2 regions of the Comamonas sp. Y33R10-2 genome follow, and region 1 is predicted to be linked to the other one. Evidence: riboswitches for the same ligand, from Rfam matches in the RefSeq annotation. Region 1 holds a riboswitch; the other holds the start of a gene.

Region 1 (14,844 bases):
AGGAAGCGGCCATCATCAGCACCACGAAGATGACGACATTGCGGGTGCCCGACTTCATTTGCGGCAGTGGCGGCAGGTTGACCTTGGGCATCTTGCCGGTGAGCAGCGGCTTGAGCATTTGACCGATGAAGACAATGACGCAGGCCCAAATCGTCCAGCGCCAGTCAGGGGCGATCTGGGTGCGCATGCCGGCGCGTTCTAGATGCAGGCTGAAGACGGGGGTGACGACAATGGCCGTCATCACCGTGGCAATCAGTGCATCGCGAAAGGAGGCGGAAAAGCTGTACTTCATCAGACTTTCTCCACTTCAGGTTTGCCCAAGAGGCCTGAGGGGCGGAACATCAAGATGGTGACCAGCAGGCCAAAAGCCACGATGTCTTTGTACTCTGACGAGATATAGGCTGCGGCAAAAGTCTCTGCCACTCCCAAAATCACGCCGCCGAGCATGGCACCGGGAATCGAGCCAATACCGCCCAGCACCGCTGCCGTAAAGGCCTTGATGCCGGCCAAAAAGCCGATGTAGGGGTTGAGTTTGCCCACAGCCAGCGCAATCAATACGCCGCCCACAGCGGCCAGCACGGCACCCAGAACAAAGGTGAAGGAGATGACTTTGTTGGTATCAATGCCCAGCAAGTTGGCCATGTGCATGTCTTGGGCGCAGGCGCGCGAGGCACGACCCATGCGGGAATGCTTGATGTACAGGGTCAGGGCAATCATCAGCACCACGGTCACGGCAACGATGAGTATGCGGGTGTAGGGGATGAAGACCTCGAAATCACCCATGTGGAAGTTGACGGCACCCGGCAGCAGCGAAGGCACAGCCATGTCGCGTGCGCCTTGGCCCAAAGCCACCCAGTTTTGCAAAAAGATGGACATGCCGATGGCCGAGATCAGCGCCACAAGGCGTGGGCTTTGTCGAACCGGCTTGTACGCGACTTGTTCGACCACCAGGCCATAGACACCGGTGACGAAGACCGAGACCACCAGCATCAGGCCGATGATGGCCCAGATAGGCAGGCCGCTTTGCGTGCCCACTGCCGAAAGCGTAACGAGGCCGATATAGGCCCCGAGCATGTAGATGTCACCGTGGGCGAAATTGATCATGCCGATGATGCCGTAGACCATGGTGTAGCCAATGGCGATCAAAGCGTAAATGGCTCCGAGTGAGAGCCCGTTGAAAAGCTGTTGTATCAGCTGAGGGAGAAAGTCTGACATGTAACGCCACCCTTGAAACAGGAAAAGGCCCGAGGGCCAGATTGCAAGTATCCGAAGGCATGGCCTAAACCATGCAACTTCGGAAAAAGCGGTGGATTTACTTGGCCAGCGACTTGCTGCCGTCCTTGTGCCACTGGAACACTTGGAAGTCGAAAGCGTTCAAATCGCCTTGCTTGTTCCAAGAGACGGGGCCGAGCACCGTGTCCACAGTCGACTTGTGCAGCCAGTCAGCTACCTTGGCAGGTTTGTCACCCGCAGCCTTAATGCCGGCCAAAATAGCCTGAGTTGCTGCGAACGATGTCAGCTGGAAGGCGCCCGAAGCATTGCGCTTTTTGTCAGCAAAAGCCTTCACTACGGCTGCATTCTTGGGGTTGGCAGAGAAGTCTGCGGGCAGGGTGACCAGCATGCCTTCGACGGCCGGGCCGGCAATGGCGTTGACTTCAGGGTTGCCCACACCTTCAGGGCCCATCATCTTGACCTTCAGGCCTTGCTCAGCAGCTTGGCGCAGCAGCAGGCCCATTTCGGGGTGGTAGCCGCCGTAGTAGACAAAGTCCACGCCCGCGCCCTTGAGCTTGGTGATGACGGCGGAGTAGTCGCTGTCACCAGCATTGACGCCTTCAAACAGCGCGACTGGAATATTGGCTTTTTGCAGGTCAGCGCGAACAGAGGCGGCAATACCTTGGCCGTAAGACTGCTTGTCGTGCAGCACGGCAACCTTCTTAGGCTTGATTTTTTCAGCGATGAACTTGGCAGCGGCTGGGCCTTGCTGGTCATCACGGCCGATGGTCCGGAAGATGAAGTGGTAGTTTTTGCCATCCGTCAGCGCAGGCGATGTTGCAGATGGAGTTACCACCACCACGCCTTCGTTGTTGTAGATGGGGGCGGCGGCAATGGATGCACCCGAGCAGACGGGTCCGACCACATAGCCAATCTTGCTGTTCACTACGCGGTTGGCGGCGACAGGGCCTTGCTTGGGTTCACATGCGTCATCCACGGGCACCAGTTCAATCTTCTTGCCACCAATGCCGCCGGCGGCGTTGGCCATTTCAACAGCAGTGGTCGCGCCTTCTTTGACCATGTCGCCGTATTGGGTCACAGGGCCTGTGGTGGGGATGACCAAGGCGATCTTGATTTGGGCGTTTGCGGCGGTAGATACCAAAGCGGCGCTAGCCAGACCCAAGGCTGCAACAATGGCTTGCAAGCGGAACGGAGTGCTCATGAGGACTTCCTTCGAATCGGAATATTCGTAAAACGCAAATCTGCAGATGCAGCTTGCGCAAAGAAGTCCAGATTAATCGAGTGGTTGCTGAAGGCAACAGGGTATGCAGGGGGTGGTGCAGCTGAACCGTTTTTGCTATGCACTGCATAGCAGCCCACCTATAAGGGCTATGGGATAGCATTCATTTAGGCATGAAATGCATAACTGCGCAGATCTTTGCGCCACCCATCAACCCAATAGAGGCGAAAAAAGACCTTTAAACCTGCTATCAATGTTGCAGCGCGGCAACGTTAAATTGTTTGAGCTGAGTTTATTTTTGATGCGCTTTAAAAATCATGGGTGCATTGATGCAGCACTACCTCGCCTGAGACGGGGTGTGTGAACTCCAAATCGGTGGCTTGTAGCAAAAGGCGTGGGCTGCCTGCTAGGACATTCCCGCTGGCGTAAAGCGCATCACCCAAAATGGCATGACCCGTGGCGGCCATATGCACGCGCAGTTGATGGGTGCGGCCGGTCACCGGGCTTAGCTGCACGCGGGTGCAGTGCATACCTTGGTGGGTGATGTGTTCCATAACTTTCCAAAGCGTCTGGCTGCTTTTGCCAGTTTCATGATTGATGACGCGCAGTGGGCGGCGTTCCCAGTCAGCGGCAATGGGCAGGTCGATGAGTTGCCAGCCATCTTCTGCGGCGGTTTTGGGGTCTGCCTGCAGCGTGCCAGCCACCACGGCCATATAGCGTTTGTTGACTTGGCGCTCAGCAAAAGCCTGACTGAGCTGGCGCTGCACGCTTAAGCTGCGGGCCATAACGACTAAGCCGGATGTGGCTTGGTCTAGCCTGTGCACTACCAGCGCATTGCCATAGTGCTGCAGCGCGCGCAGGCTCAGGCAGTCTTGCTTGTCCGGGCCGCGTCCGGGCACGCAGAGCAAGCCCGAAGGTTTGTTGAGCACCAGCAGGTGCTCGTCTTCATAGACACAGTTCAACTCACTCATCAAGGTCATCAAAAAACTCAAGGGTTCAGCAGCTCATGCACCGTCACGCAAAAATCTTGCACATCATTGGGTTTGTGGATCAGAGCTTTGGCGCCAGCCGCAATCGCAGCTTGCTCAATTTCTGCCGTGACATAGCCCGATGCCAGTGCAATCGGCAGGTTCGGGTTGATTTGCAATGCTTGCTTAAGTAAGTCCACCCCGCTGAAGCCGGGCATGTTGTAGTCGGTGACGATCAAATCGTACTCATAAGGCGCGGCCTGCAAGGCTTGTATGGCCTCGTGCGGATCGATAAAGCCCGAGACTTGGTAGCCCCGGCGACGCAGCAGGCGTTTAAAGAGAAAGACCAGCGCCTGATCGTCATCCACATACATCACATGGCGCGAGGTATGTGGCTCGGGGGAGTCGACTTGTAGTGTCACGGCTTTTGAAGCGCTGGACGCAAGGGGCTCGACATAGTCAGCAGGCGTATCGCTCAAAGGGAAATACAGCGTAAAGCAGCTGCCTTTGCCCAGTTCACTTTGCACATCAACAGCGCCGCCATGCGTGCGCATCACGCCGTGTACCACGGCCAAACCCAGGCCTGTACCTTGGCCCACGGGCTTGGTGGTGAAAAACGGCTCGAAGATGCGCCGCTGGGTCACAGCATCCATGCCGGGGCCAGAGTCTTGCACGATGAAGGCTAGGTATTGGGCCACTGGCAGGCCCAAGCGCTCACATTGGTAGCTGTCTGGAGTAATGCGCATGGCCTGCATCTGGATGAGACCGCGTTGGCTACCAATAGCCTGCATGGCGTTGTTGCAGAGATTGAACAAGGCCTGCTCCACTTGGGTGGGGTCGGCCATCAAAGGGGGCAGATTGTCGACCTCAAGCAGCTGCAATCCGATGAAGGGCGGCAAGCTAACGCGCAGCAGGCGGGCCGTGTCGGACATAATTTCTTGCACCTGCACGGGACGGCGTTCGGGCAGGTCGTTTCGGCTAAAGGTCAGAATCTGGCGCACCAGATCACGGGCGCGGCGCCCGGCTTTTTCAATCTCGCGCAGGCTTTCCATGGCTGCGGGGTTGCCCGCGTTATCAGCCTTAGCTAGCTCTACATTGCCCAAAATGGCGCCCACGATGTTATTGAAGTCGTGGGCAATGCCGCCAGCCATAGTACCTACGGCCTGCATCTTGTGCGATTCGCGCAATTGCGTCTCTAGTGCGCTGCGCTGGGCTTCAGAGCGTTTGCGGCTTGTCAGGTCGCGGGCGAAAATGGTGGTGGTGGTGTCGCCGCTGCTGTGGTGCTCAAAGGAGACGCTGATCTCAACTGGAATCTCTCGCCCGCTCATGGTCATGCCTGTCATTTCGCCCAGCACGGCCTGCGTAGTCAGCGAGGCAAAGGCGAGGGCGCGAGAGGAGTCAGGAAGAAATCGCTCTAGCGGGCTGCCCAGCGCATCTTGCGGAGAGCACAAGAAAAGGGCGGCCGCCGTGGGATTGAAAACGGTGATGCGCTGGCGCTGATCGACACAGATGATCGCGTCCAGCGAGGAGTTGATGACTGACTCCAGCCGCCGCTCGCTAGTGTGTAGTTGCTGGTTGCGCTCTTGCAGGGTTTTGCGTTCGGCCAGCAGTGGGCCTTGGTTCACTACAGCGCACAGATACTGCCAAGTGGGCGGGCCGCTTTGCTGGGGCACGACAACGCCAGCCACATGCAAGTCACCGCAGAGGGCATAGCTTTCGGTGATCTGGAAAACAACTTCATGCACATCCGCGCGACCTGCGGTTTTCGCCTGCGCGAAGGCCTGCTGCACGCGTTGAGCATCTTTGGCGTGCACAAAAGGCTTGAAATTCACCAGCAGCCGGTCTTTTTCTGTGGGCTGAAACGCCCGGTGTGCCATTGCATTGGCTTGGACGACCAAGTCGTATTCATCCACCACCAAGAGAGGCAGGGGAATGCTGGCAAACAGCGTTTCAAAGCGTTCCGAGGCACTTTCCGCAACCGCCTGGCTGTAGTTGAGCACCTCGTTTTGCAACTCCAACTCGTGTTGGTAGTTGCGCAGTTCTGCCACCAGTGCATGCAAAGGATCATCGTCATCGGGGACGATGGGTCGTATCTCGGTGACCATGACGGGTGCAGCTGCTGTAGGTGCCAGCAAGGCGTGCAGGGGCAGATCGCTTGATGCGTCGGTGGAGTTTGGGGGCGCTTGACTGGGGCTGCTCATAGGACTCAATGGGGCTGCAGACCCGCAGGGGTCATAAAACACCGGCAGTGTAAGCGCTTGATGCAATCTGCAACATACCTAGAGGCCGGATTGCGCATGTCCTGTATGAAGTGGCAGTCAGTTGCCGCAGGCTTCATCCTTGACTTGTTGAAGCGTGGCTCGCTGACCAGATATGAGGAAAAGCTGCCTTTATCCCTTGGGTATGCAATGGGTGGCAGGTCGTCCAGCGCCAGCATCTCCAGGCGGAAACTGTCCACGTCTGCCTCGGCCCAGCGCTTTTCCAGACGAAAGATGGATCGCTCATCGCGCGAGAAGCCGTTGTCCAGATCTATAAACCGCCAACTTTTGGGATCTGCACCTTTGATTGTTTTTTGCAAATGGAAAACATGGCTTCCGCCCACGGTCCAAACAGATTGTTTGTCTTTGGCGTAGCAGTCGTTGAGCGCGGTAAATGTTGCTACGTCGGTTTTTTGGAGTTTGCGGTGATGCAAGAAGCAATGCCGGCTGTCTTTGGCAAAAATCTTGCTCAGGCACACAAAACTGGCCAGATCTGCGGCAACCTCATTGGCGCGCCAATAGACTTTGTTTGCGTCCGTCCAATACGTCAGCAAGGTCTGGCTGGCGGGCTCAAAAAAAGCAGACTCCTTGTCAAATTGACCGATGGATTGAAAGTCGATGGAGATCAAGGGTGGCTTATTCATGTGTTTCCTGGGGGGCGGGACTCAACAATGCGGCATATTTTTCTTCAAGCCGTCCTTGTGTCAGTGCCTGTATCCACTGGGGAAAACTGTTCGCAATGCACACAGTTTCTTCATATTCCGGCTCTTCCCCATAGAAAACTTGCCCTCAGTTGTGATCTGCTACGCCAATCGCAAAGTAGGCATAGCTATGCCTGACGGACAGAACGATGGGGAGGTGTGCATTCCAGAAGTCTCGAATCATTGACTGGCTTGGTGTATCACCGGCTAGGGCCTCCAGTGACAGAAGCTCAAATTCATTCCACGCAAATTCGGATGTGAGAGTGTCTCCATTGAAGTCCTGCGTGCTGTTGAACCATGTGGTTTCGTCGGGTGTCTTTAGCTTCACAAAGCGCTGCAGAAAGTCCAGATATTCAGGCGGAATTTGGGGGTAACGCAACTCAAGGCCGGGTTCAACGTCTGCATATGCGCTGCAGGTTCCAGCTTCAGATACTTTGCGAGAGCTAGTAGGTCAGTCATATCCATGATGTTTGAATGAAAAATGGCCCATCAGCCGTATCGCGATGGGCTGAGGGCCATTCATGGCAGCGACCAATTCAACGCACCTGCGTCATCAGTTCTCGAATTCGCCCATCGGCACGCAGCTGCAGAACAGGTTGCGGTCGCCGTAGACGTTGTCCACGCGGCCCACGGGGCTCCAGTACTTGGCGCGGCGCAGGGCGGGCATGGGATAGGCGGCAGTCTCGCGGCTGTAGCTATGGTTCCACTCGGTGGTCAGCAGCACTTCGGCGGTGTGCGGTGCGTTTTTGAGCGGGTTGTCGTCCTGCGGCAGCTTGCCTGCTTCGATCTCGGAAATTTCGGCGCGGATGGCGATCATGGCGTCGATAAAGCGGTCCAGCTCGTACAGGTTTTCGCTCTCAGTCGGTTCCACCATCAGCGTGTTGGGCACGGGGAAGGACAGCGTTGGCGCGTGAAAGCCATAGTCAATCAAACGCTTGGCGACGTCCTCGGCCATCACGCCGCAGCTCTCCTTGAAGTGACGAAGATCCAGAATGCACTCGTGGGCCACATGGCCGTGTTCGCCTGCATACAGCGTGGGGAAGTGCGCTTGCAGGCGCGCGCTGATGTAGTTGGCGTTCAAGATGGCGGTTTCGGTCGCGAGTTTGAGGCCCGGCTCGCCCATCATGCGGATATACATCCAGCTGATGGGTAGAACGGCTGCATTGCCCAAGGGGGCTGCGCTGACTGCTCCTACTTTGCGAGTATCTCCACCCGTGGCATGGCCGGGCAGGAAGGGAGCTAGGTCTTGCACCACGCAAACAGGGCCCACGCCGGGGCCGCCACCGCCGTGGGGAATGCAGAAGGTTTTGTGCAGGTTCAGGTGGCTCACGTCGCCGCCAAACTCGCCGGGCGCGGCAAGGCCGACCAGTGCATTCATATTGGCGCCGTCCACATACACGCGGCCGCCATGGCTGTGTACCAGCTGGCACAGCTCTTTTACCTGAGTTTCGAACACGCCATGCGTGCTGGGGTAGGTGATCATGATGCAGGCCAAATTGGCGCTGTGCTGTTCGCACTTGGCCTTCAGGTCGTCCATGTCCACGTTGCCGTTGTCGTCACACTTGGTGACCACGACTTGCAGGCCCACCATTTGCGCGCTGGCAGGGTTGGTCCCGTGGGCGCTGCTGGGGATCAGGCAGATATTGCGATGCGCTTCACCTTTGGATTCGTGGAAGGCCTTGATGGCCAAAAGCCCTGCGTATTCACCTTGCGAGCCTGCATTGGGCTGCAGGCTGATGCCGGCGTAGCCGGTGGCCTGGCATAGCCAGCCGCGCAGCAGCTCATCCAGTTCAGCATAGCCTTGCAACTGGCTGGCCGGGGCGAACGGGTGGATGTTGGCAAACTCTGGCCAGGTGATGGGGATCATCTCGCTGGTGGCGTTCAGCTTCATGGTGCAGCTGCCCAGCGGGATCATGCTGCGGTCCAGTGCCAAATCTTTATCGCTCAGGCTGCGGATGTAGCGCAGCATGGCAGTTTCGGAATGGTGAGTGTTAAAGACCGGGTGGGTCAGATAGGCAGACTGGCGTTGCAGTGCCTCGGGAATCAGCGAAGGCGCGCCTTCGTCCATCGCTTCAATAGTCGGCAGGGCTTGTCCGTCTTTGGCGAAGATGCTCCAGATCAGCTCCACATCGGCGCGGGTCGTGGTTTCGTCCAGACTGATGCACAGATATTCATCAAAGGCTTTTCGCAGGTTAACGCCCTTGGATACAGCGTGAGCAGCTATGGAATTCGTAGCGCCCTTGGTGTGCAGGCTCAGCATATCGAATGCCGTGTCATGGTGGTGAGCGCTGAATCCCAGTTGCGCCAGACCACGGCTCAGAATGGCGGTGAAACGTGCCACGCGCTGGGCGATGCGCTTGAGGCCTTGAGGGCCGTGGTAGACGGCGTACATGCTGGCAATCACTGCGGGCAGCACCTGCGCCGTACAGATATTCGATGTGGCCTTTTCGCGGCGAATATGCTGCTCGCGGGTTTGCAGCGCCAGGCGGTAGGCAGGCTTGCCATGCACATCGACGCTGACTCCCACCAGACGCCCGGGCAGTGAGCGCTTGTACTCGTCACGGCAGGCCATGAAGGCGGCGTGCGGGCCACCTGCGCCCATGGGCATGCCAAAGCGCTGGCTGTTGCCCACCACAATGTCGGCACCCCATTCGCCGGGCGGCGTCAGCAGGGTTAGGGCCAGCAGATCGGTGGCCACAATCGCAGCGGCTTGCTTGGCGTGGATGGCATCCACATCGGCCTTCCAGTCCACAATCCAGCCACTGGATGCGGGGTACTGGATGACTGCTGCGAACAGGTCGCCCGCCAGCGCGGCTTCCCACTCTTCTTTGCTATTAGCCACGACCACTTCAATGCCAATGGGCGTTGCGCGGGTCTGGATGACTTCAATGGTTTGCGGGTGCAGATCGCCCGCCAGCACGATGCGGTTGCTTTTGGACTTGACCGAGCGTTTGGCCAGTGTCATGGCCTCGGCAGCGGCCGTTGCTTCGTCCAGCATCGAGGCATTGGCAATCGGCATGCCGGTGAGGTCGGTCACCATGGTCTGGAAGTTGACCAGTGCCTCCATACGGCCTTGCGAGATTTCGGCCTGATACGGCGTGTAGGCCGTGTACCAGGCGGGATTTTCCAAGATGTTGCGCAGGATGACTCCCGGCGTATGCGTGCCGTAGTAGCCCTGACCAATAAAGCTTTTGAGTACTTGGTTCTTGCTAGCAATGGCTTTTAGCTCAGCCAGCGCAGCCGCTTCTGTCACTGGCGCGGGCAAGTCCATCGGCTTGGGCCGGGCGATGGAGGCGGGCACCACGTCGCGAATCAGAGCGTCTAGCGTGGGCTTGCCGATGACGGCCAGCATTTTTTGCTGCTCGTCTGTATCAGGGCCGATATGGCGGGGGATGAACTCGCTGGCATTTTCCAGAGATTCGAGCGAAGCGACGGGGGGCGACATCAGCATGGGAGGGACCTATTCTCTAAAGCTGTGACTGGCAGGCGCCGGCTTGCACGGGTAAGAGGCTGCGGGCGTTTGCCATAAAAAAACGGCCTTCGCTGATGCAAAGGCCGTGTGCCAATTAATTGTCTTTGGCGAAGTCGTTGTAAGCGGTCTCTTCCATCAGACCATCTAACTCGCTCACGTTGCTGAGCTTGACCTTGAAGAACCAGCCAGTGTTCAGCGGGTCGCTGTTAGCCAGCGATGGGTCGTTGCGCAGTTCTTCGTTGACTTCAACGATTTCGCCGGTCACGGGCATGTAGACGTCAGCGGCGGCCTTGACGGACTCGACCACGCCAGCAACATCGCCTGCGTTGAAGGTTGCGCCAACTTCGGGCAGGTCCACAAACACCACATCGCCCAGCGCGTCTTGTGCGTGGACGGTGATGCCGACGATGGCGGCATTGGTGTCAGCGATGTTGATCCATTCGTGTTCTTTGGAAAATTTGATGCTCATGGAAGGGCTCCAGATGGTGGATTCAGTTGAATCGAATTTTTTGAGAAAGGTCCAGCGCGCACTTTAGCGGCGTTTGGTGGCGCTCTGAGCCTTAGCGGGTTGTTCTGCGTAGATTGCTTAGCCGCGGTAGTAATTCGTTGGCACAAAGGGGGTGGCCGCGACCTTCATAGGAACTTGCTTGCCGCGCACGATGGCGAAAACTTCGGTGTCTACCGCTGCATAGTCGGGCTGCACATAGGCCAGCGCTACAGGCTGATTTAAGGTGGGGCTAAGCAGGCCGCTGGTGATGTGGCCAATTTTTTGGCCGGTCGCGTTTTGCAATTCGGCTGGCTCACGCACGGGGATGCGCTCTAAGGCCACCAGTCCCACACGCTTGCGGTTGAGCTGCTGCGGATTTTGTAGCTGCGCAAGCACCGTGCTTGAACCGATGAAGCCGCCTTCGCGCTCGCCACCGGGGCGGCGCACCTTTTGCATGGCCCAGTTCAAAGTGGCTTCTACCGGCGTAGTGGTGGTGTCGATATCGTTGCCATACAAGCACAGGCCTGCTTCAAGGCGCAGCGAGTTACGTGCGCCTAGCCCGATAGCGGCGACTTCGGGCTGGGCCAGCAGAGCTTGGGCCAGCGCTTCGGCGGCTTTGCCGGGCACGGAAATTTCAAAACCGTCTTCACCCGTATAGCCACTGCGCGTGATGTAGAGCACGTGGCCTTGCCAGTCGAAGTGGTTGCCAGTCATAAAGACTAGCGACGTCACACTGGGAATCAGACGCGCCAAAGCGGTGACGGCTTGCGGGCCTTGCAGTGCCAGCAAGCCGTGCTCGGGCAGGGGCACGACTTCACAGCGGCTGCCAATATGCTTTTGAATATGCGCAATGTCTTCGGCCTTGCAGGCGCCGTTGACGATGAGGAACAAGTCATCGCCACGGTTGACGAACATCAGATCGTCCAGAATGCCGCCTTGCTCGTTGAGCAGCAGGCCGTAGCGCTGCTTGTGCAGACCAAGGCCCATGACGTCAACAGGCATTAGCGATTCAAGCGCTGCCGCACCATCGGGACCGCGCAGCAGCAACTGGCCCATGTGCGAGACATCGAACAGGCCTGCGGCCTTGCGGGTGTGAAGATGCTCGGCCATCAAGCCCTGTGGGTACTGCACGGGCATGAAGTAGCCGGCAAAGGGCACCATGCGGGCGCCCAGTTTCTGGTGCAGGGCGAACAGTGACGTGGTGCGCAGGCCCGAAGAAATATCGGAAGCGGTATCGGAAGCGGTGTTCGAAGTAGTAGCGGCAATAGTCACAGGCAAGCGCTCCGGTCATAAAACCAAAATGAGTGGCCATGCATGGCGATGCCATGCCTAGCGAGCTTGCCCTGCTGTCCGCTTTACCTGAGAGATTCACCGCCGCAGTGAAGTTGGGCGGTTTGCTCCTTCGGTGGATGCCATCGCCTAGCGTAATGACGTAGTGCGGCATCTCTCTCCAGCAAGGAACGCTGCCGGCATTGAGCGCAGCAGCGGTCGTCAGTCCTTTTGCCTGAGCGTTTGGGCACCGGGTGGGGTGCCTGCGCCTTCGGCGGTGCGTTGCAGCGTGAAGCTGTAGGCACTCTCTCCTGACGGTGGCGATTCTAGTGGAAGTCCCTGTATCGCCTTGAAGAATTTTTCGGGGTCTAGGGTTTACGTTAGCTCGGGGTGTGGTGCGCCAATCGCGGCAATGCTCATGCCTTGAGGCAAGCTTGCAAGCAGCTAAGGCATCACTGCCTGCGGCGTATTGATGGGCGGAAAGATCAACTCATAAGGCTGCTCGAAGCAGGAGGTGACGGGCTGACCATCGCGCATACCGGGCTTGAACTTCCAGCGCGCCAGCGATTTCTGGATGGCGTTCACGATTCGCGGGTCGGTATCGGCTGGTTGCCAGGTAACGCGGCCCAGCTTGCCCTCATGGGTGACTTCAAGCAAGAAGGTAACCTTGGTTGTGAGCCCATCAGGGAACCATTTGGATTGGATGGCCGGTCTTGTGTGGCGGCGCAGCTGGGGCTGTTGATCCAGTTGGCTCAGAGGAGCGCATTCTGTGCCTGTCCATTGCGGCCATGAGGGCTGGCTCACAGTGGTCTCCACGCTCTGCGTATGGCTGGGCTTGCCTGGTGCTGTAGTGGTGCAGGCACCCAGCATCAAGGCTGCGAGAGCGCTGGTGATGGTGAGGGCGCGCAGGGCCGCAGGGCGGGAGAACGTTGCAATAGTCATGAGCGTATTTTTGCCCAAGTTCCAAAAAGAACTTGTTTACTCTCAAAAAAAGAGCTGCCAGTGCTTATCAATAAAGCACTGGCAGCTCTTTTTGCTTGAAGTTCTGACTGCGTTGATTAGGGTCTGTTGAGAATTGATCGAAGATCGCGTTGCGGTGGCAAGGGGTTGGATGCAAGGCGCACGCCTGCAGCAAGGCTCATGCCTTGCAAAGGTGGGCAACGCCGCAGGCAGCCCCTTACCGCGGCAACCCGAAGGGAAGGAGGCAGGCCGGCCGCCACTCGTCGTTGCGCGCCTTGTGCGGGATAGCACCCGCACTGCGTCGCACGCCTAGATTGGCAACCGGCCTGCATCCTTCGCGACTCCGAGCAAATCTCAACAGACCCTAGTGCGCGCCAGCGGCGGCATCTGCTGCGCCGCCGGCCTGTGCAGCAGGGCGCTTGGTGAACCAGATCAGGGCGATCAAGCTCAGGAACAAAAAGGACGATGCCAGAAAGATATCGTCCGCCGCGCGGGTGAAGGCTTGCTGGTCAATCAGCCGGTTGATCTGCGCATAAGCTTGCTCGGTGCTCATGCCCGCTGCCTGCAGATTTTTGACGGTGACGGCAAACGTGCCCTGACCTTGAACCAATAGCTCAGTCAGGTGAGCGTGGTGCATGGCGGCCCGGTTTTCCCAAAGCGTGGTGGCAATGGAGGTGCCCATAGCACCCGCCGTAATGCGCACAAAGTTGGATAGGCCAGCAGCTGCCGGAATGCGGTCCGGCGTCAGCCCGCTGAGGGTGATGGTGGTTAGCGGAATAAAGAAGAAGGCCATGGCCCCGCCCTGAATCAGCGTGGGAATGAGGATGTGGGCAAAGTCCGTCTCAACGGTGAATTGCGAGCGCATCCACAGCACCAGCGCAAAAACCATAAAGGCAATGGTGGCCATCTTGCGCGGGTCCCAGACGGAGACTTTTCGGCCCACGATGGGCGTCAACAAAATCGCCAGTATCCCCACGGGAGCCAGTGCCAGGCCGGCTGCGGTGGAGGTGTAACCCATCCATTGCTGTAGCCACAGCGGCAGCAGCACCACGTTGCCAAAGAACAGGCCATAGGCAATCGACAGCGAAATCGACCCCGCCGCAAAGTTACGCAGCTTGAACAGGCGCAGGTCCACCACCGGGTGGGCGTCGGTCAGCTCCCAAACCACAAACACGGCAAAGGCGACGACGGCAATGACGGCAAAGACAATGATTTCTGTGGAGGCAAACCAGTCCAGCTCCTTGCCCTTGTCCAGCATCATCTGCAGCGCCGCGACCCAGAGCACCAGCAGGCTCAGGCCTACGGTGTCGATGGGAAGCTTGCGTGTAGGCGTCTCGCGGCTGCGGTACAAGCTCCAAGTCATGACGGCTGAGAGCAGGCCCACGGGCACGTTGATGTAGAAGATCCACGGCCAAGAGATATTGTCCGTAATCCAGCCGCCCAAAAGTGGGCCCACCACAGGGGCCACCAGCGTGGTGACCCCCCAAAGTGATAGCGCCACCCCCGCCATGGCCGGTGGGTAGCTGGCTAAAAGCAGGGTTTGCGAAAGAGGAATCATCGGCCCCGCTACCAAGCCTTGCAGCACGCGAAAGAACACCAGCATCTCTAGCGAGTGTGCAAAGCCACACAGCCAAGAGGTGAGCACGAACAGCAGCACGCTCATGGTGAACAGGCGCACGGCGCCAAAGCGCTGGGTGAGCCAGCCCGTTAGCGGCACGGAGATGGCGTTGGCCACGCCAAAGCTGGTGATGACCCAAGTGCCTTGGCTGGGACTCACGCCCACATCGCCTGCAATGGCCGGAATGGCCACGTTGGCGATGGAGGAGTCCAGCACATTCATAAAGGTAGCCAACGACAGGGCCAGCGTACCCAAAACCAGCGGAGCGCCTTTGAGTGGCGGAATGGCGGGCATGGCCATGGGAGGCAGCGGCGGCGCTTTGCTGCTGCCTTCGGCTGAAGCGGAAGAGGCTGTAGATGGGGAAGACGGGGAAGTCATGGCTGATTTCCGCGTCTTATTGGGCTGCTGGCTGCTTTGTTTGTGCGACGGCCGCGCTGCTGAGCGATGTCAGCGCTGGCAGCTTGTCGCCCGCAATAATGTGCTGAATGCGGTCTTCGGCCTGCGCCAGCGTGCCGTCATACACAGTGGTCTGTGCCACAGGCGTTGTGCGGGGAGCATTGGCCAAAGTGAGACCGTCTTTGTTGCTGATGTGGACCTTGGCCTCCATAGACAAACCTACGCGCAGCGGGTGTTGTTGAAGGGCTGCGGGCTCTAAGCTG
Region 2 (14,844 bases), 250 kb from region 1:
GACAAAATGCAGCAGCCTTGCGCGCTGCGGGTCTGCCTTCCAGGCCGCCCAGGTCACCAGAAAGTTCAGGCCAAAGCCAAACCCGGTTTCCAAAATGCGCCACTGCGGCGCGTTGGCCCATGCAGCGGGCAGGCCGCAGCCGCCTAAAAACACCTGCTTGGCTTGCTTCAGCCCGCCATCCTCGCTGTGATAGCGATCGCCAAATCGGGTGTTATAGGGAGTGCCGTCAGGCATCCATGTGATGGGTTCAGGCATGGCAGAGGAAGGTGCATTCACAGGGCGTGATGCTTAAAAACTGGCGCGCTCCAGCATTAGAGATGCCGGGCAAGAGCCGCCTTGCGGCGAGGGCATCGTCCCCATTCCGCGAAGCGAGAGAGGGGGAAGGCGCACAGCGCCACAGGGGGTGCTTCATCTTATTCCCAGCGTTGCTGATAGGAAAAGACGGGAAGGCGCCACTTGAAACGAATAGCTGCCATACGAAACGCCAGACCCCCGATAAAACAGACGATGGTGCTGACGTTGGGGCTTACCTCCAGATAGCGCAGGCCGAGGAACATCAAACACACGGCCAGCGACACGCTGGCATACAGCTCGCGGCGGAAGACTACGGGCACTTGGTTGCACAGCACGTCGCGCAAAATGCCGCCGCTGATGCCGGTAATCATGCCCGCCATGATGACAACGATGGTGGGGTAGCCCAGCTCTAGCGCGGTATTACAGCCGATGAGCGAAAAGGCGATTAAGCCCATGGCGTCCAGCAGCAAAAACACCTGTTTGAGCTTGACCATGTGGCGTGCGACCAGCGTGGTCAGCAGGCCAAAGCTGATGACCAAGTACACATATTCGGGGTGCTGCGTCCAGCCAATCGGGTAGTGGCCCAGCACCATATCGCGAATGGTGCCGCCGCCCAAAGCGGTGACGAAGGCGATGACAACAACGCCAAAGATATCCATATTGCGCCGGCCCGCAGCCAGTGCGCCGGACATGGCTTCTGCCGCAATGGCCACCAAATAGATGGCCAGCATGACGGTGAAATTAGAGGCCTGGAACGAGTCCAGCAAAGAGATAGAGGGAAGCATGAAGGCTCTTGAAAATAAACCAGCCACTCGCATCAGCGGGTTGTCTGGCGTGCCTCTCCCGCTGTCCTTTTACCTGAGAGTTGCGCATAAGCACCATCGTGGCGGTCATGCTTGCCCCTTCGGTGAGCCCTACAAATTGCGCATTGCGGGCTGCTCTCCAGTTGGCGATATCCGGGCCTTGTCTGGCCCACCTGCGGTTCTTAGTGCCTGAGCGATTATGGGAGTTTGCGCCTTCGGCGGGAGCCGTTGCAGACCCCTCTCTCCCGCAGGATGGGCGCGATTCTAGCCTGCCGTAAGGCGCTTTTAGCGACTCATGGCTTCGTTTTGCTTTTGCCCTTCAGTTTTAGTCCATAAAAAAGCGCTGCTGGCAATCCACCAGCAGCGCTTTTGAGAGCTATCGCTTTATTGCTTGATGATTAAAGCGGAAGAATTGTCTTTTCGTAAGCGCCATTAATCATGATGGCCGAAGCTTCATAAAAAGCCAGTGAGCCGCAGACAATACCCACCCAGCCGGCGATATTGAGAATGCTAGTGCTGCCCGTAAAGTAAGAGGCAGACAATAAGAAAAACAAAATAGCCAAGGAGCCGAACAGCAGTTTGCCGGTGGTGTGACCCTTTAATGTTTGCAGGAAAAAGATAACCGTAAACATGCCCCAGATGGCTAAATAGCAACCCATAGAAGTGGCATCAGGTTTTGCGGCGCCAAAAACACCGGGTGCCAGCCATAAGAAAACCAAGGTCAGCCAAAATGCGCCATAGGCCATAAAGGCGACGCTGGCGAAATTATTGCCTTTCTTCCAAGCCATGACACCCGCAATAAACTGCGCGCCACCGCCAAAGAAAATGCCCATTCCCATAATCATACTGTCGACCGGGAAAAATCCAGCATTGTGGATATTTAATAAAATCGTGGTCATTGCAAAGCCAAATAATCCCAGCGGTAATGGGTTGGCTGTGTTGTCTTTCAGGGTATAAGTATTATTCATCACCAATAATCTCGTTCGGTTTTTTTGAGCGTGAATTGTACTGTCGGGGAATTCCCTTATTTCTGAGAATAAGGAGCTGACATCAAGGTGTCAGCTTTGGTTTTTATCTACGTAATAACCACTATGTTTTGCGCATCGTTGGTGATAAAGAAATAATAAATTTGATAGCGTTATGTCTAATCGATATAAAGGCTAGCGGCTAATTTTGCTGATATTTCTGCCTCATGCTTGATTGAAGAGTAGGAGCCGGGGCGAGACCCGGCCTCTGTCGCTGGCGACGCAATGAAGTTAATTTTGATAGCTGCTAGTGCAAGATGCATAAGCACTAGAGGCGGATTTAGCTTGTTTTTGCCACATGCCTGATTCACCGGCAGGAGCCGGGTTTCGCCCCGGCGGGCAAGCTACTTTCTGAGGCCAGAAAGTAGCCAAAGAGCCTGACCCCGCTGCCCGCGTCCCCTTCGCTACGCTACGGGGCAAACCTGCTCCGCCAACCTCTTGTTGCTGTGCGGCCCAACTCACTGCGTGCCTGCGGCACTCCGTTCAAACACACGGCCGCAGAAGTGATGACGATGCGTCTGCACTCTTCGGTGCAGCCGCCCGCAACAAGAGGCCGCCGTCGCAGGCGCGGGCAAAAGGGCGGGGGAGCCGGGATAGCTTCTTTAGCAAAATAGATAGCTGCTGCCCAAGGTGAGGTGCGGACTAAAAGCCTATTTCGTCACAAATCTGGCAGGCCGTCCGCTCCCGGCTTCCACCCCTTGTGTCAGCGCCTGCGGCACGCGGTTTGGGCTGCGGGCAGCGCTGCCGCAGGACAGCGTTGCTTCGTCATCTGACTTGCCGCCGTTTGTTTGAGCGAAGCGCTGCAAGCGCGCAGCGAGTTGGGCGGCACCGCAGCTTGAATGGCGTGACGCAGGTTTGCCCGTAGCGCAGCGGAGGGACGCAGGCAGTAGGGTCGCCTTTTCTTTGGGTACTTATCTTTTGGCGAAGCAAAAGAAAGTATCTCGCCAGCCGGGGCGAGACCCGGCCTCTGTCGCTGGCGACGATATGCAGCTAATTTGATAGCTGTATGTCTAATCAACACAATGACTAGAGGCTGATTTAGGTTGATTTTTTGGCGTCATGCCTGATTGGCCGACAGGAGCCGGGTTTCGCCCCGGCAGGCAACCTACTTTCTGCTGCCAGAAAGTAGGCAAAGAGCAGCACCCCTACTGCCCACGACCCTTCGGCTTCGCCTGCGGGCAACCTGCGCCGTCAAGCTCTTGGGGCTGTGCGGCCCAACTCACTGCGTGCCTGCGGCACTTCGTTCAAACAAACGGCCGCAAGTCAGAGCACGAAGCTGCCGCACTCTGCGGTGCAGCAGCCAGCCCCAAGAACTTGCCGTCACAGGCGTGGGCACAAGGGGCGAGATACCGAATACGGGATAGCTTCTTTATCAAAATAGAGAGCGGCTACCCAAGGTGGAATAAGCACTAGAGGAGGATTCCGTCACAAGTCCGGCAGGCCGTCCATTCTCGGCTTCCATCCCTTATGTCTGCGCTTGCGGCACGCGGTTCGGCTGCGGGCAGCACTGCCGCAGGACAGCGTTGCATCGTCATCTCCCTGCAACTCCAAATAGATAGCGAGCCACCGCAAGCACAAGCTTGGCTAGAAGTCCATGTGAGCATGCACTTTGAAGGTTTTGAAAGAATTCCAGAAGGGCTATCGGCTATAACCCCTCATCCTTGAAACAAGAAGATACAAGTGAAGGGTGGAGGCAATGGCGGTATTGATACCCGCGCTCAGCAGTTGCGCGGGGCGGATGACGAGTGGTGAAAAACGCTTGGCAGAGCGTTTGCAGCAAAAACTCGAAGACGATTACTTGCTCTGGTGGGATGTGCCCATTGGCCCCAAACAGACAAGGCCTGACTTTGTGGTGGTGCATCCGCGCCGGGGTGCGCTGATTTTGGAAACCAAAGATTGGCACCTCGACACCATTCGCAGCGCCACCCGCGAGCGCTTTGAAATTTTGGTCGATGGCCAAGTCAAAGTGGTGATGAGCCCGCTGCAGCAAGCGCGGCACTGTGCCATACAGGTCATCAACGCCTTGGAGCGCGACCCCCAGCTTATTGATGGCGATGGTCCGCACCAAGGCAAGCTGGCCTTTCCTTGGGGGCATGGCGTGGTTTTTACCCGCATCACGCGCAAGCAGTTTGATGCGGCGGGGCTGGGCGATGCAATTGCTGCGCACCTCGTCATCTGCCAAGACGAAATGGTGGAAGTCGTGGATGCCGAAGCCTTTCAGCAGCGGCTGTGGGACATGTTCCCCCACAGCTTTGGCCGCACCATCACCCTGCCGCAGCTAGACCGTATTCGCTGGATACTCTTCCCCGAAGTGCGCGTGCCCCAACAGCAAGCCCTGTTTGGCAACGATGCGGCCGATGAGGATGAGCTGCCCGACATCATGCGCGTGATGGACTTGCAGCAAGAGCAGCTAGCCCGCAGCTTGGGCGACGGCCACCGCGTCATTCACGGCGTGGCAGGCTCGGGCAAAACCATGATCCTGGGCTACCGTGCCGAGCACTTAGCGCAGACCCAAGGCCCGGGCAGCAAGCCGATTTTGGTGCTTTGCTACAACGAGCCGCTGGCCGTCAAACTCGCCGCCAGCATCGCCGAAAAAGGCCTGTCTGAGCGCGTGCATGTGCGCCACTTTCACAAATGGGTGTACGCCCAGCTCAAGAGCTACCAGCAACTGCCGAGCTACGCAATCGACTGGAATGTGGACGCCAAGATGGAAGAGTACGTCCGTTGCCTGATTGCCGCCGTGGACAAAGCTCACATCCCGGCTGGCCAATACCACGCCATCCTCATCGACGAAGGCCATGACTTTGCGCCCGAATGGCTGCGCCTTGTCACCCAAATGGTGGACCCCGCCACCAACAGCCTGCTGCTGCTGTATGACGACGCGCAAAGCATTTACGACCGGGGTCAAAAGCGTAATTTCAGCCTGAAAAGCGTGGGCATACAGGCGCCGGGCCGCACCACCATTCTCAAAATCAACTACCGCAACACGCGCCAGATTCTGCAACTGGCCCACCGCGTGGCGGGTGACATGCTCACCCCCGAAGACGCCAAGGACGAAGACGGCATTCCGCTCTTAAAGCCACTGAGCTGTGGCCGCGAAGGCCCGGAACCCATCATCATCGACCTGCCCACCCTCTACGCCCGCGCAGGCCGCGTGGCCGATTTGCTGGCTGACCAGCATGCCCAAGGCCATGCCTGGGGGGAGATGGCCGTGCTGTGTCGCCATAAGGACGAAATGTTTGTCTGCGCCGACGCCCTGCGCCGCAAGGGTTTGCCGCACCGGGTGCGGGAGAGGGCGGGGGACTTTCAACCTACGCACGATTCCATCAAGGTGATGACCATGCATGCGAGCAAGGGGCTGGAGTGGCCTGTGGTTGCGGTTGTTACTTCGGATGAGGAGCGTAAGGCTCGGGATGTGAAGAAGGATGGGGCGTTGGAGGCTAGGTTGGTTTATGTGGCTTCGACTCGTGCTACTCAGAAAATTATTTATCAATGATCTTATTTGTATCTGCTGGGCAAGAGGTTACTAGAAAATCTAATACCTCGATTAACCGAAGAAATATGTATTTGAACTATGGTTTGCTGACAATAGCAACTTATTTTTCAAATAAAGGCTACCCTTGCATTCAAGTTCAGGGCCATTTTTATCAGCCATTGGAATTTTTCAATCATTACAAAAGATTGGGATATTTTGAAAATGATAATCCAATATTTATTTCCATTCCTAGTTTTTATGCTTTGTCTTGGACAAGAAAATTTCTTGATTTTATAAGGGCTGATAATTTAAAAAGAAAAATTATCATTGGAGGAAGATGGTTGATAGATGGAGAACCTCAAAAATTAGTTCAAGAAATTGGTCGTGTTGACTATATTGCGGATGGATTGGGAGAGTCTCATTTAAATGGTATTGAGAATGAATTCTTACTAAGACTGAAAAAAAATCTCACGTCAGGGAAGCATTCAGTACTTGATTATAGTGTCTTGGAGAATAGATATCTATATCAGCCGAGTATTGAGGTTTCTAGGGGTTGCGGGATGGGTTGCTCTTTTTGTCAGGAGAAAGATCAACCATTAGAGAAATTGATTGCTCCGGAAATTTTGTGTAATCAAATTGAAGAGACATTGCTTCATGATTCATTAACAAAAATGACACCATACTTTGAAGCTTCAATGTTTATCCCATCAAAAGAATGGAGTAAGAAGTTTTATGAAGTGAAGAAGCATCATGTTTTGCTGGATCATCTAGAATGGAGGACCGAGTCTAGAGTTGACTCCATTAACCCACAAGTATTACCTTTTTTGAGTGATTCAGGATTAAAAATTATTGATTTGGGTTTGGAGAGTGCATCAGAAGTTCAACTTAAAAAAATGTCTAAAACCAATAATCCAAAAAGATATTTGGAAAGAGCTTCTTTAATATTAAAGGAAGCTAAAAATAATAATATTAAAGTTAAGGTTAATATTTTACTCTATGCGGGTGAATGTGCAGCTACTGTACGAGAAACTATGGATTGGCTTCATCAGCATAGAGAATTTATTTTTGGGGTTTCTGTTGGACCAGTTGTTGTTTATGGTTGGGATACTAAAGTTGCTTCATATATGGAGCAACTAAGATCCTTTGGTGCTACTCCTGCAGATTTTAATAGTATCAAAGGGGTTCAGCAGATAAATTTAAGCCCATCTATTGATCATCATGAAGCAAGATCACTTTCGATGAAAATAAGCCGAGAATTTATGAGTGCAAAAAATTTTTTTGAATTGAAAAAATTCTCATATTTCTCTAGAGATTATTTATATAATGATTTTTTGTACGATTTGAAAAATGAAGATAAAAATAATCTGAGTTTTTCGATTTAAAAATATAAATTCGATTAAGTAAAATTATTGGTTTCATATGAAATAAAATCTCATGTGTTGGCGCAGTCGATTATCCCCTGAGGTCGCAGGCATGGGCAGAAACATAGATGCAAAATTTATATCAGGGGTAGTTTCTGTCAAATTGAATGGTTACTACCGTATTCAATACATACGGCTGTAAGTCAATTCCGTCACAAGTCATCCAGGTCGTCCGCTCCACCCATGTGACGCAGGTTTTACGGGGCAGGCCTGCGCCGCTAACCTCTTGTTGCTGTGTGGCCCAACTCTCTAAGTGCCTGCGGCACTTCGTTCAAACAAACGGCCGCAAATTTGAGGTGGATGCGTATGCACTCTGCGGTGCAGCCGCCCGCAACAAGAGGCTGCCGTCGCTGGCGCGGGCAAAAGGGCAAAGGAGCCGGTATAGCTTCTTTAGCAAAATAGATAGCTGCTGCCCAAGGTGAGGTGCGGACTAAAAGCCTATTTCGTCACAAGTCCGGCAGGCCGTCCGCTCCCGGCTCTTACCCCTTGTGTCCGCGCCTGCGGCACGCGGTTCAGGCTGCGGGCAGCGCTGCCGCAGGACAGCGTTGCTTCGTCATCTGACTTGCCGCCGTTTGTCTGAGCGAAGCGGCAAAGCCGCGCAGCGAGTTGGGCGGCACCGCAGCCTGAATTGCGTGACGCAGGTTTGCCCGTAGCGAAGTGAAACGTAGCGTAGGGACGCGGACAGTAGGGGCGTGTTCTTTTGCCTTCTTTGCTTGCACGAGCAAGAAAAGAAGGTCGCCTGCCGGGGCGAGACCCGGCCTCTGTCGCTGGCGACGATATGCCGCTAATTTGATAGCTGCATATCTAATCAACACAATGACTAGAGGCTGATTTGGCTGATATTCATGGACTCATGCCTGATTGACGGACAGGAGCCGGGTTTCGCCCCGGCAGGCAAGCTACTTTCTGCGGCCAGAAAGTAGCCAAAGAGCCTGACCCTGCTGCCCGCGTCCCCTTCGCTGCGCTACGGGTCAAACCTGCGCCGCCAACCTCTTGTTTCTGTGCGGCCCAACTCACTGCGTGCTTGCAGCACTTCGTTCAAACAAGCGGCCGCAAGTCTGAGGTGAATGCGTCTGCACTCTTCGGTGCAGCCGCCCGCAACAAGAGCCCGCCGTCGCAGGCGCGGGCAAAAGGGCAAAGGAGCCGGGATAGCTTCTTTAGCAAAATAGAGAGCGGCTACCCAAGGTGAAATAAGGGCTAGAAGCCCATTTCGTCACAAATCCGGCAGGCCGTCCGCTCCCGGTTCCTAACCCCTTGTGTCCGCGCCTGCGGCACGCGGTTCAGGCTGCGGGCAACGCTGCCGCAGGACAGCGTTGCTTCGTCATCTGACTTGCCGCCGTTTGTCTGAGCGAAGCGGCAATGCCGCGCAGCGAGTTGGGCGGCACCGCAGACTGAATTGCGTGACGCAGGTTTGCCCGAAGCGAAGTGAAACGTAGCGTAGGGACGCAGACAGCAGGGTCGCCTTTTCTTTGGGTACTTATCTTTTGGCGAAGCAAAAGAAAGTACCTTGCCTGCCGGGGCGAGACCCGGCCTCTGTCGCTGGCGACAAAGCATGAGTAATTTTGATAGCTGCTAGTGCAGGAAGCATAAGCACTAGAGGCTGATTTGGCAGAAATCAAAACACCAGACAACAAAAAAGCCCCGGACTCACACCCGAGGCTTTTTTATCAGAGCAAGACCAGCTTAGTCAGCGCTAGGAGGCACATAGCCCTGCGCCGCATCCGCGCCATCGCCAAAGAAATGGTTTTCCATCTGGCGGGCCAGGTACTGGCGAGCACGTGCGTCTGCCAAATTCAGGCGGTTTTCATTGATCAGCATGGTTTGGTGCTTGAGCCAATCAGCCCAAGCCTGCTTGCTCACGCTTTCATAGATGCGCTTGCCCAGCTCGCCGGGTGCAGGGGGGAAATCCATGCCTTCAGCGTCTTGACCAAGCTTGATGCAGTGAATGGTGCGTGCCATGTGTAGGGTCCTCTTAGTTGAATTCAGATGTTTTGGTTATAACAAACTGAAATCTTAGTAGTTTGAGTTTTAAAACTGTAGATGAAGAATGCATAGCAACGGGGGGAAGTAGCCCGTTAACTATTCACTAAGAACACAGTCCAATGAAAAATCGTCGCAACTTTATCAAGTTTCCTCTGGCTGCAGGCCTGATTGCTGGCTTGTCCCTATCTGTTTTGTCTACATTGTCTGCCCATGCGCAAGGTGCAGCGCCTGTGCAGCTGCTCAACGTGTCCTACGACCCGACCCGTGAACTGTATGTGAACTACAACCAAGCCTTTGCCAAGCACTGGAAGGCGACGCAAAACCAGGACGTGAGCATCAAGCAGTCGCACGGCGGCTCGGGCAAGCAGGCGCGCTCCATCATTGATGGGATTGATGCCGATGTGGCTACGCTGGCACTGGCGGGCGATATTGATGTGCTGGTTAAAAACGGCAATGTGAAGGCGGACTGGCAAAAGCGCCTGCCGCACAACAGCGCGCCTTACAGCTCGACGATTGTGTTTTTGGTGAAAAAGGGCAACCCCAAGGGCATCAAGGATTGGGACGATCTGGTCAAGCCCGGCGTGCAGGTGATTACGCCCAACCCCAAAACATCGGGCGGTGCGCGCTGGAACTATCTGGCCGCTTGGGAGTTTGCCAAGCGCAAGTACGGCGGTGATGTGCAGGCCAAGGACTTTGTGGCCAAGCTCTACAAAAACGTGCCGGTGCTAGACACGGGCGCACGCGGCTCGACGGTAACGTTTGTGCAGCGCGGTCTGGGTGATGTGCTGCTGGCTTGGGAAAACGAAGCCTATTTGGCGCTTAAGGAGTTTGGCCCAGAGAAGTTCCAGATCGTGGCGCCGCCGCTGTCAATTCTGGCTGAGCCTTCGGTGGCCGTGGTTGACAAGGTGGTTGACAAGCGCGGCACCCGCGTGGTGGCCGAGGCTTATTTGAAGTATCTGTACTCCGAAGAGGCCCAGCGCATTGCGGGCAAGAACTTCTACCGCCCCACAGATGCCAAGGTGGCCGCTGAGTTTGCCAGCCAATTCCCTAAGCTGGAGCTGTTTAGCATCGACAAGGCTTTTGGCGGCTGGGCTGCAGCGGACAAGGCGCACTTTACGGATGGCGGCAGCTTTGACCAGATTTACACCAAAAAATAAGTAAGACGAAAAGGGGGCGTGCGCGATTGTGGGCCCCCTTTTTTGATAAACAACAAGGCCAACTCATGTCGATTTTGCTGATAGCCGCAAGTCCCACCAAGCCATCGCGCTCAAGCGCTTTGCTCAGTGCCGTGGCGAGCCGTTTGCAGGCGCAGGGCCTGAGCACCGAGCCGGTGCTGCACCTGAACCAGCTGGACCCCGCAGCCCTGCTGCACGCCCAGTTTGATCACCCCGAAATTCGCGCCGTGACCGATCGCGTCGCCCAAGCCGATGCCGTGGTGATTGCCACGCCGGTTTACAAGGCGGCTTACAGCGGCCTGCTCAAGGTTTTTCTCGATGTGCTGCCGCAGACTGCACTCAAGGGCAAGCTGGTATTGCCGCTGGCCACGGGTGGCAGCCCGCACCACATGCTGGCGCTGGACTATGCGCTGCGCCCCGTGCTGCAGTCGCTGGCTGCGCGCCATATCTTGCCGGGCATTTACGCCACCGACCAAGGCGTGCCCTTGTTGCCTGAAGGCGGCTATGGTCTGAACCCCGACATTGCAGAGCGGCTGGACGACGCCGCCGAACTGCTGGCCACCGACTTGCGCCGCAGCGCGCAATGGGCCGCCTCGCAAAACTTTGAAAACATCGCCTTCACTGATGTGCGATGTAGTGTCTAAAAATCTCCTCTCCCCCTGAGCCTTAATCGGCTGCGCAGCTACCCCGCTTCCTTCTCATAGAGCGAGGAGGGCGCTAGCTTGGCTCAAGGGCGGCTCTTGTTCACTACCCCCTTGATGGCTGTTGCCGGGGTAGTGCTGGCTTAACTATGTCTTTGTTTTATTGGATAGCAGTCCCCGCACTGTGAAGGCCGACTTGCGCCTGAAATCAGCCCCAAAGTACGGCTGAAGTGTGTGGATTGCGACTTCTTGAAAGGTGAATTTCTTATGACAGATCGCAACCCATTCGGCAACCCACTCACTTCACGCGTCTTGCCCCCACTGTTGAGCGCAAGCCGCCGCAAGTGGCTGGCAGGGACTGCCGCTTCAGCGCTGGCTTTGGCATCAAGCCCGCTGCTGGCGCAGAGCGGCAGTAACGCAGCGGCTGCACCGCGGGTTTTGCGCGTGGGCCACCAAAAAGGCTGGCTCTCTATCCTCAAAAAACGCGGCACCTTGGAAAAGCGTTTGACCCCGCTGGGTGTGTCGGTGCGCTGGGTGGAGTTCAACGCCGGCCCCGTGCAGCTGGAAGCGCTGAACGTCGGCTCCATCGACTTTGGTGATGTGGGCGAAGCCCCACCCATCTTTGCCCAGGCCGCCGGTGCGCCGCTGGTGTATGCCGGCGCCACCGTGGCCCGCCCGGGTTTGGAGGCGGTGATCGTGCCCAAGGACTCGGCCATTCGCTCGGTGGCCGACCTCAAGGGCAAGCGCATTGCCTATAACAAGGGCTCCAACGTTCACTACTTTTTGGTCCAGCTGCTGCAAAAGCATGGCCTGAAATACGGCGATGTGCAGTCCGTCTTTTTGGCCCCGGCCGATGCGCGTGCTGCGTTTGAAAAAGGTTCGGTCGATGCGTGGGTGATTTGGGACCCCTTCTTGGCCGCCGCGCAAAAGTCGCTGGATGCGCGTTTGCTGGCCGATGCCAAGGGCATAGCCAATAACCGCGCTTACTACTTCACCTCGCGTGACTTTGCCAGCCGCAATGCCGATGTGTTGCGCATTGCAATTGAAGAGATTGCGGCGATTGACAGCTGGGCCAGCAAAAACAAGAGCGCTGCGGCCGCAGATCTGTCGCAAATTTTGGGGCTAGACATTGCGGTGACCGAGCTGTATTTGAGCCGCACGGAGTTTGGCACCAAGGCGGTCAACGGCGAGATCTTGGCCGAGCAGCAAAAGATTGCCGACACCTTCTTTGATCTCAAGCTGATCCCTAAAAAACTGAACCTTTTGCACGCAGCCCCTGTGGATCTGCTGGCAGGGCGCTAAAGCAAGACTAGGAGTAGGTGATGACTAATCAACCGATTTCTCAACCCCGTTTTCAGCGCGGGCGTCGCCAAGCGCTACAGCTGCTGGGCACCACGGCTTTTAGCTGGGCGCTGGCAGACCATTACGCGCATGCACAGGCCAAGCCTGTCTCAAGTGCACCCGATCAGCTGCGCATTGGTTATAAAAAATCAGCCGTCAATCTGGTCGTGCTCAAGCAGCATGGCGTGCTGGAAAAGCGTTTTCCCTCCACCAAAATCAACTGGCTGGAGTTCCCGGCCGGGCCGCAACTACTGGAAGCCTTGTCAGTGGGGAGCTTGGACTTTGGCTTGACGGGCGACTCGCCCCCGGTCTTTGCGCAAGCCGCTGGCAAAGATCTGCGCTATGTGGGGGCGGAGCCACCCAAGCCCGAAAGCTCGGCCATTTTGGTGCAGGCCGATTCGCCACTTAAAACGCTTGCCGACCTCAAAGGCAAACGCATTGCGCTGCAAAAAGGCTCTAGCGCGCACTATTTGCTGGTGCGTGCGCTGGACAAGGCCGGAGTCGCTTGGGCCGACATACAGCCCATCTATCTGGCCCCCGCCGATGCACGCGCCGCGTTTGAGCGCAAAAGCGTGGATGCATGGGCAATTTGGGACCCGTTTTACGCCGCCACCGAAGTGGCTTTAACCCCCCGTGTGCTCAGCAGCGGCGAAGGGCTGTCGGGCAACAACTCTTTTTACCTGGCATCTCGCACGCTGGTGGAGCGCCACCCGCAACTCATCAGAGCCTTGTTTGACGAGTTAACGCGCGCCGATCAACTGGTGCAGACCTCGCGCAAAGAGGCGGTGCAACTGGTGGCCGCCTTTAGCGGGCTGGATACCAATGTGGTCAACCGCTTTATTGCGCGCAGGCCCAGCTCGCCCACCACGCTGCTGACCCCCGCCATCGTGGCCGATCAGCAGCGCGTGGCCGACGCCTTTTTTCGCTTGGGCGTGATTCCGCGCCAAGTGCGTGTGGCTGACATTGTTTGGCAGCCCAGCGCTTCGGAGTACGCCAGTTACGCCCAGCTTTCCCCATCCATCGTGCCCGCCAAGGGCTGAGACAACATCAAGGAGATATCCGCATGAAAGTTTTTTGGTTTATTCCTACCCACGGTGACTCTCGCTATCTGGGCACCAGCGAGGGGGCCCGCCAGCTCAGTTTTGACTATGTCAAGCAGGTGGCCATCGCCGCAGACAGCTTGGGCTACGAAGGGGTGTTGATTCCCACGGGCCGCTCTTGCGAAGACCCTTGGGTCATCGCTTCGAGCCTGATGCCTGTCACCAAACGCCTGAAGTTTTTGGTGGCGGTGCGCCCCGGCCTGCACCAGCCCAGTTTGGCAGCGCGCATGGCGGCCAGCTTTGACCGGCTCTCAGGCGGGCGCTTGTTGATCAACCTCGTGACCGGCGGCGATCAGGCTGAGCTCGAAGGTGACGGCGTGTTTTTGGACCACGCCACGCGCTATGAGCAGTCCGCTGAGTTCATCAAAATCTGGCGCGAGATTTTGGCACGCAGCCATGATGGCCAGTCGCTGGACTATGACGGTAAACACCTGCAGGTCAAGGGCGCCAAGCTGCTGTTCCCGCCGCTGCAAAAGCCATATCCGCCCGTGTATTTTGGTGGCTCGTCTGCAGCCGCCCACGACTTGGCGGCCGAGCAAGTCGATGCTTATCTGACATGGGGCGAGCCACCGGCTGAAGTGGCTAAAAAGCTGGCCGATGTGCGGGCCAAGGCCGAGCGCCATGGTCGCAAGCTGCAATACGGCATTCGCCTGCACGTCATCGTGCGTGAAACCGATGAAGAAGCTTGGGCCGATGCAGAGCGCCTGATCAGCCGCGTGCAAGACGAAACCGTGGTGCAGGCGCAGGCCGCATTTGCGCGCATGGATTCTGAAGGCCAGCGCCGCATGGCCCAACTGCATGCAGGGGGCGCCAAGCGCAGCCGCAAGGATTTGGAGATTAGCCCCAACTTGTGGGCGGGCGTGGGCTTAGTGCGTGGTGGCGCGGGCACGGCGCTTGTGGGCAGCGCGCAAACCGTGGCGGATCGCATTAAGGAATATGCCGACTTGGGCATTGACACCTTTGTGCTGTCGGGCTACCCGCACTTGGAAGAAGCCTATCGCTTTGCCGAGCTGGTCTTTCCGCTGCTGCCGGTGAACGTGCAGGAAAAGCTCGCTGGCGGCAGCCCTTTAGGTCCATTCGGCCCATTTGGCGAGACCGTGGCCAATCTTTACTCACCGGGGCGCGAGAGGGTGGCGGAGAAGGTTTCGGAACCATTGCGCGTGTCGCAAAGCTAAAGGAGATGCTATGAGTGATGCTCAAACTTTAGCCTTGAAGCCGAGGACTCAACCCACGGCGCAAATCGCACCTCGTCTGGAGCAGTTTGCCCGGCAGGTGGGCCTGCGGCTTGTGCCTTGGCTGGTGCCGCTGCTGCTGATTGCCACATGGCAGGCAGCATCGGCCTACGGCTGGCTGTCTACCCGGGTTCTGCCTGCGCCGCTGGATGTGCTGCGCGCGGGCTGGGCGTTGGCTGAATCGGGCGAGCTGTGGGTTCATGTCAAGGTCAGCGCGGGGCGTGCGCTGGCTGGGCTGGCCATTGGCGGCAGCTTGGGGCTGCTGCTGGGCCTGCTCACAGGCTCGCTGCGCTGGGCCGAGACGCTGCTGGACTCCACTATTCAGATGGTGCGCAACATCCCGGCGCTGGCGCT

The links. Region 1 has a riboswitch for glycine ahead of gcvT (glycine cleavage system aminomethyltransferase GcvT). Riboswitches for the same ligand answer to the same signal wherever they lie in the genome.
Region 2: it holds a riboswitch for glycine, as region 1 does, so the genes downstream of both, KUF54_RS08850 (trimeric intracellular cation channel family protein) here and gcvT (glycine cleavage system aminomethyltransferase GcvT) in region 1, are expected to answer to the same signal.

The regions. Positions count from the first base shown of each region.
Region 1 is NZ_CP079925.1:1,714,739-1,729,582, reverse strand. It holds gene KUF54_RS07790 (high-affinity branched-chain amino acid ABC transporter permease LivM) at 1-292, opposite strand, end outside; gene livH (high-affinity branched-chain amino acid ABC transporter permease LivH) at 292-1,215, opposite strand; gene KUF54_RS07780 (high-affinity branched-chain amino acid ABC transporter substrate-binding protein) at 1,313-2,434, opposite strand; gene KUF54_RS07775 (RluA family pseudouridine synthase) at 2,761-3,423, opposite strand; gene KUF54_RS07770 (ATP-binding protein) at 3,441-5,621, opposite strand; gene KUF54_RS07765 (DKNYY domain-containing protein) at 5,627-6,307, opposite strand; gene KUF54_RS07760 (hypothetical protein) at 6,468-6,758, opposite strand; gene gcvP (aminomethyl-transferring glycine dehydrogenase) at 6,933-9,830, opposite strand; gene gcvH (glycine cleavage system protein GcvH) at 9,946-10,320, opposite strand; gene gcvT (glycine cleavage system aminomethyltransferase GcvT) at 10,438-11,616, opposite strand; glycine riboswitch at 11,675-11,802, opposite strand; glycine riboswitch at 11,821-11,931, opposite strand; gene KUF54_RS07740 (energy transducer TonB) at 12,052-12,549, opposite strand; gene KUF54_RS07735 (DHA2 family efflux MFS transporter permease subunit) at 12,932-14,485, opposite strand; gene KUF54_RS07730 (efflux RND transporter periplasmic adaptor subunit) at 14,580-14,844, opposite strand, start outside.
Region 2 is NZ_CP079925.1:1,963,737-1,978,580, reverse strand. It holds gene mnmC (FAD-dependent 5-carboxymethylaminomethyl-2-thiouridine(34) oxidoreductase MnmC) at 1-234, opposite strand, end outside; gene KUF54_RS08850 (trimeric intracellular cation channel family protein) at 414-1,079, opposite strand; glycine riboswitch at 1,131-1,250, opposite strand; glycine riboswitch at 1,264-1,355, opposite strand; gene KUF54_RS08845 (acetate uptake transporter) at 1,496-2,065, opposite strand; gene KUF54_RS08840 (DEAD/DEAH box helicase) at 3,819-5,618, shown strand; gene KUF54_RS08835 (radical SAM protein) at 5,615-6,979, shown strand; gene KUF54_RS08830 (oxidative damage protection protein) at 8,702-8,977, opposite strand; gene KUF54_RS08825 (sulfate ABC transporter substrate-binding protein) at 9,121-10,158, shown strand; gene ssuE (NADPH-dependent FMN reductase) at 10,224-10,820, shown strand; gene KUF54_RS08815 (sulfonate ABC transporter substrate-binding protein) at 11,085-12,119, shown strand; gene KUF54_RS08810 (sulfonate ABC transporter substrate-binding protein) at 12,140-13,198, shown strand; gene ssuD (FMNH2-dependent alkanesulfonate monooxygenase) at 13,222-14,433, shown strand; gene ssuC (aliphatic sulfonate ABC transporter permease SsuC) at 14,444-14,844, shown strand, end outside.